DNA from 2 places in the Bacillus shivajii genome. Region 2 is predicted to be linked to the other one. Evidence: riboswitches for the same ligand, from Rfam matches in the RefSeq annotation. Region 2 holds a riboswitch; the other holds the start of a gene.

Region 1 (3,208 bases), 1.8 Mb from region 2:
GCGTTCATAATGCGCTGTTTTTTTTCTGCTGCTAGTTTGTGAAATGGTGAGTTAATACGTGCCATCCTCCTTTACCTAAAGCGTGTTGACCACATGGTCAACACTATGTTAACACCGTATCGACCGGGTGGTCAATACAATTTATAAAAAGTTTCCATAAGGAATGTGTCTTATGGATCAGATAACTTCGTAGTAATTCGATATTCATATTTATTTACAAAAAATTAGGGAAATAAGTTTTATACTGTAAATATAAGGGAATGTGTAACTTGTGTACTTATAGAGTCGACAATAGGTTAAGCCATTTGAAGGTGAGTTCTCGAGAAAAAAATGCAAATCCATGATTTTATAATAAGGGGAGGATTATTGCATGCTGACAGAATCTGATTCTACGCATTGTAATGAAAGGTTTACCGCAATTCAAACTGCAATTAAAAGATTTATATTACGTCAAAAGCATGATGTACATAAAGGGGTTGTTAATGGAAGGTTTATGTCATGGCTATTAAATATAAATGGGGAGGGTAACCAAGAAAGTGGAAAGAGATTTAAGCCATTTAACCAATTAAAAGGAGTAACTAGAAAATTTCAGGATCTTACTGAGAAGGATCTTACAATGCTTGGAGTATCGGTTGGAAAAGGAGTAAGTTTGTTATTTACAAGTGGCATTGAAGTAAGGGGAATTGTTACAGAGGTTATAAGGGAAAACGATAAAACGATACAGGTGACTTTCCGTGATTGCTTTGTTACATATGAAGATGAAGTTTTATTTGATCCAAATTGTGGGTTGTATCATTTATCTGTTGAAGAAACAATCCCAATGTTTTGTCTTCATGATCATTTGAATAGTCATAGCGGTAATAATACATTGACTACACTCTCTCGGTTAAATGATCTATATGAACAAATCAGAGGTGTGAGAACAGGTATTCAGACTGCTGGAATTGTTGTCATTGCAGCAGTTTGGGAGGAATTGAAGAAGACAGATAAATACGACTGGCTCTTGCGATTAGAAATGGTTGAAATCCTACAAGAACGCAATTGGTTGCCTGAAGTAAGGAATGAAATCGAGTGTGATCTAGAAAGGATAAAGGTGCAAGACGAAAAGTTCTATTTAGTAATAAAAAGTGGTTTGGATGTATGCAAGTGAAATACTCACCACTAACGTTGGGCTAACCCCTCACACGTTTGAAGAGGGAGAATTCTTTGGGAAGAGCGTTAAGAGTTAATGAGTTAATAATGGTTTTAGGTGAATGTACCTAAGTTACAAACAAACTAATAACTTGGGATTTCATTAAAACTTATAAAATAATATTTACCTTTTCTATTTTGCTTGCCGTACTGGCGGGCAATTTTTTGTTCGAGAAGTTGATATGATAAGTTAACCCCATTTAAGAGCAGATTAGATTCCAATGATTGTAAATGAAATTCTTCGTCAGGGTGTGTCGAATTTCCTATTTTTTTGTTGCTTTATGTAAGATTATTCTATAGAATAGATTTTATTGGAAAAGTAAATATAAATAATCATGTAAAAGGCAAACTATCTCGAAAGGATAGGACGCAAAGCCTAGGGTCTAAGGTGTATGTCACTATGATCGCCTGGTTACCAAATACGATATACCTAGGTAAATGTTTGGCTATTCTACTATTTTAGAATAGTCTTTTTTATTTTCCATAATGTGAGCTGGAAAAAAGTATTTAAAAGTCATCAAAGAAAATTAAGTGGAGGGTGAAGAATGATTTCGAAATTCAAGAAAAAAAAGAATGACAATCATGCAAGGAAATTGAAACTTAAGTTAAGGACAAAGTTAATTGCTAGTTTTTTGTTCGTTTCATTAATTTTTGGTGTGGCAAGCGTAGTCTCCTACATAAATATGAATCAATCAAATAATTCTTATAGTTATATCATTGATACGGTCATTGAAGTAAGAAATATTAGTTCAGAAATTGAGTACAATATTAGTCGGCAAAGTAGTAATATGCGAGGGTATTTATTAACTGAAGACGAAGAACAGCTTGAAAGATTAGAGGCAGCGAATGAACGAATCTTTCTATTAATTGAGGAAGCAAAAGCGTTGAGTACTATTGAGGAAACAGTGCAACGTTTAGATGTAATTGAAGAGATGAATGAACAATATATGGAAGAAGTCAATTTAGCTTTAAACCTAGGGAATACCCATATCGATCGAGCAATTGACCGTACAGTCAATTATATCATTCCCCGAGGTAGAATGATGGCAGACGAAGCTGAAGGATTTACAGAATGGTTAGATGGAGTTGTAGAGGAACAATATACGCAAACGACTCAAGAAACGAACCAAGCAATGGTATTTGTTGTTGCGATGAGTGTCATTGCATTCATTTTAGCAATTGTTTCTGGAATTATCGTTTCAAACCTAATATCAAGACCGATTATCGGATTAGCGAAAAATGCAAAACAATTAGCTTCAGGCGATTTATCTATAGAGAAGCTGACAGTTAAAAGCCGTGATGAGGTATATGACTTAAATGAGTCGTTCAATGAAATGACTGATAGTTTACGTAATATGGTCTCTCAGATTTCAACGAATGCAGAACAAGTGGCAGCTTCTTCAGAAGAGTTAACAACTAGCGCAGAAGAAACGAGTAAGGCAACGAATCAAATTACAGAGTCCATTCAAGAAGTAGCGACAGGGGCCGATAATCAAGTTCAAAGTACAAACTCGGCAAATCAAACGGCAAGTGAAATCAAAAGTGGTATGCAGGAAATTGCTAAAAGTGTTGAATCCGTAATTTATTCGAGTGCGACAGCAGATGAAAAGTCTGCAAACGGAACAAAGGTTGTTGAAAATGCTGTTAAACAAATGGGAGCAATTGATACAAAAACGGCAGAGATTGCGAATGTCGTCAGTCAATTAGGAGATAAGTCCAAAGAAATTGGTAGTATTATTTCATTAATTACAGATGTCGCGGAACAAACGAATTTATTAGCATTAAATGCCGCAATCGAAGCTGCTAGAGCAGGGGAACATGGAAAAGGGTTTGCTGTTGTTGCTGACGAAGTGCGTAAATTAGCGGAACAGTCCAATCACTCTGCGAATCAAATCGGAAATCTTGTTGAAGATATCCAAAAAGGGATTGATCAGTCCGTTTCAGTGATGGGAGAAGGTCGAGAATCTGTTCAAAAAGGAATCAATTCTGTAAATGAAGCAGGGACGGAATTTGGTTC
Region 2 (3,208 bases):
CCCAGGGGGGCAACAAGGACAAATTCGTATTCAAGTTGCAGCCGTATTAACCTCTGTCATTTCACAAAGATTGTTGAGAACGACAAATGGCACAGGGAGAATGGCAGCAACAGAAGTGTTAATTAATACACCCGCAGTAAGGAACTTAATTCGAAATGAAAAGATATATCAAATTCCTAGTGTAATGCAAACGAGTAAATCGCAAGGAATGCATACGATGAGCATGTCTATTCAAGAACTACTTGAGCAAGAAGTGATTTCAAAAGAAACTGCATCCTATTTTATAAGTGAGTGAAGTAACAATGCCAATGTATCAATACCGAGGTAGAAGCCGTGAAGGTAATGAGAAGACAGGGAAAATAAAAGCGAATACGGAAAGAGAAGCACGTGAAGCTTTAAAAAGAAAAGGCATTGCGATTTTTGAATTAAATCATTTAGATAGTCTACTCTATAAAGAGATTACGTTATTTCAGCGTATCAAATCTAAAGAACTTGTCGTCTTTTTACGCCAGTTCTCTACGTTATTAAAAGCAGGGATCTCTCTCGTAAATAGTATTCAATTGTTGGCGGAGCAATCGACAAATAAGTTGTTGAAGCAAACGTTATTAGAGGTCGAAGAAGAGATACGCGAAGGAGTTTCATTCTCTGAAGCAGCTGAAAAGCATCGAAAAGTGTTTCCACCGTTATTTACGAACATGGTCAAAGCTGGAGAAGCAGGCGGAAACATGGATGAAGTACTAGAAAGGTTAGCAGATTATTACGAAAAGCAACATCGAACGAAACAAAAAGTCATTTCTGCTATATCGTATCCGACAGTTGTTGGAATTGTTTCAATAGGGGTTGTCATTTTCCTTCTTTCTGTCGTTGTCCCAACATTTGCTGGAATGTTTACAAGCTTTGGCGCCGACCTTCCACCGTTAACGGCTTTTGTTTTATCAGCCGGAAACTTTATGCAACGGTTCTTCTGGCTCTTTTTCTTAATTAATGGCTTAGTTGCAGGAGGAATTTGGTATGCAAAACAAAATAAGAAATACAAGTATTATTTAGATTACGCACTCATAAAATTACCGATATTTGGACCTGTTTTGCAAAAAGCAGCCATTGCAAGAATGAGTAGAACTTGGAGTTCGTTATTTGAAACCTCCGTGCCTGTTTTACAAGCAACATCCATTGTTGAAAAAGTGGTAGGGAATGAAGTACTAGCAAAAGTAATCCGTGATGCAAGAAAATCGTTAGAAAGAGGAGAATCAATCGCCTCACCGATGGAAGAGCATTGGTTTTTCCCCCCTTTAGTCACACAAATGGTCGTAGTAGGTGAAAAAACCGGGTCATTAGATCAAATGCTAGGAAAGATTGCAGATTTTTACGAGGCGGAAGTAGATGAAGCGACAGAACGGTTAAAAACGATGCTTGAACCGATCTTAATCGTTGTACTTGCAGCAGTTGTCGGTGTTATCGTCGCTGCAATTGCGATTCCAATGTTTGAAATATTTGACACAATTGGCTAAGTTATACGAGAACTATTCCAAAATTACTAAAATTCTACAAATTTACCTCTAAATATTTATGGAAAGTAGTTCTTTTTATCGATGATATAAAGTATAATAGAATCATGAACGAAATGGAATAGGAAGCGAAGAAAGGTTAACTCTATTTGGGCACTTGGTTAACTTGGAGCGAGTAGTGCAACCGGCCAATCTAACGTATTGATTGGTCATTTTTACATCGTTCTACCATATTTTGGAGGTGGCTAGTAGTGGAATAGAAGTACAGTTTTATGTATTTATTTGCTGCTAAGTTTATCAGTCATAGTTAAAGGGAAAAAGTTCAGATGGAATTTATCTTTTTATATAATTAAGGAGGAATCTTAGGTGAAAAAAATAGAAAGAATGCGTAAAGCACTTAAAAATCAAAAAGGTTTAACTCTAGTTGAGTTATTAGCAGTTATCGTGATTTTAGGAATCATTTCAGCAATCGCTGTACCGTCAATCGGGGGAATTATTAATAATGCACAAAAAGATGCACATATTGCGAATGCAGAGCAGATGGCAAATGCCGCGAGGTTGATGGTGACAGGTGGAATAGTAGAAAATGAAGAAATTTCTCTTGATGACTTAGTTGGTGATGGTTATATTGAATCGTTCCCGGATAATCCTTCAGGTGATAGCGATTATAATGGTAACTTATCAAGAGTTTACTTTTCTCAAGATGAGGAGACAGGAAATTATCAGTATTATGTAAGATTAGTTATTGCTGACGGTGGTCCTGAAGATGTTTTTGTAGACGGAACTGACACCCATGGCCATGATAATGCTGTCAATATTTCTGAAATTAGAGAGCGTAAAAGAGACTTGATAAATAACGACTTGTAATTTTAACATTTAATCTTAAATCCCTTTCCTAATCAGAAAGGGATTTTTTTACATAATATTGACTTTGATAGGCTCTAAGTGTGAATGGAGTTTATTAATATCGCACATTTGATTCGGTACAACAAGATTATCTAAACTTCCACACGTTTCGGTTTATTCTGCATTAAAAACCTTCTATAATAGAGATACTAGACTTTATTTACCGAATTCAAGACCAAACTTACATATATAGAACATATTTAGTTCTTTTTTTAACTATAATAACCTATTTTTATTAATTGAATGAGCGAATGCCCGCGAGACTCCTGCGGAAGTACGAGCCAAACGAGACCCAAGAGGCTCATGTATATCATACTTGAAATACTGCAAAGAGCCGAGGAGGCTCGTGGATCGTCCGCGGCAAAGAAGACACCGTAAGCCCAATCGAAGTGAAGGGTGAACGGATGTCGCACTTGTGCCTAGAGGTGAAAATGAGCACATTAGCTGTCAAACTTAAGTACGAATTTTAATTTTTATTGTAGACTTATCATGTGAAGTGATTTCGCGCTATGAAGTATAAAAATAAGTATAGTTCCCTTGAGTGAGCGGGTGTCGCACTTGTACCTTGAGGTGAAAGCGAGTGGACAAAAGCGAATGGATCATTTTTAAACTTATTGTTAGGGTATCTTAATAATAAATATGAAGTTTTGATACTTAACAAAAAATAATTTCATTCATTGCAAACGAAATAGTCAGGTGGTGCTAAGCAGTGGAGGCAGTCATGTACATATATTTATTTGTTATTGGCATAATCTTAGGTTCATTTTATAATGTCATAGGCATACGCCTTCCAAACA

What was found. Region 2 has a riboswitch for cyclic di-GMP ahead of LGQ02_RS14745 (type II secretion system protein). Riboswitches for the same ligand answer to the same signal wherever they lie in the genome.
Region 1: another riboswitch for cyclic di-GMP. It lies ahead of LGQ02_RS21425 (CHASE3 domain-containing protein); the one in region 2 lies ahead of LGQ02_RS14745 (type II secretion system protein).

What each region holds. Positions count from the first base shown of each region.
Region 1 covers NZ_CP084703.1:369,071-372,278, forward strand. The annotation lists gene LGQ02_RS01900 (TetR/AcrR family transcriptional regulator) at 1-65, opposite strand, end outside; gene LGQ02_RS01905 (hypothetical protein) at 371-1,150, shown strand; cyclic di-GMP riboswitch class I at 1,525-1,611, shown strand; partial or broken gene LGQ02_RS21425 (CHASE3 domain-containing protein) at 1,737-2,483, shown strand; partial or broken gene LGQ02_RS21430 (methyl-accepting chemotaxis protein) at 2,841-3,208, shown strand, end outside.
Region 2 covers NZ_CP084703.1:3,022,463-3,025,670, reverse strand. The annotation lists gene LGQ02_RS14755 (type IV pilus twitching motility protein PilT) at 1-295, shown strand, start outside; gene LGQ02_RS14750 (type II secretion system F family protein) at 303-1,508, shown strand; cyclic di-GMP riboswitch class II at 1,621-1,704, shown strand; gene LGQ02_RS14745 (type II secretion system protein) at 1,872-2,372, shown strand; gene LGQ02_RS14740 (prepilin peptidase) at 3,133-3,208, shown strand, end outside.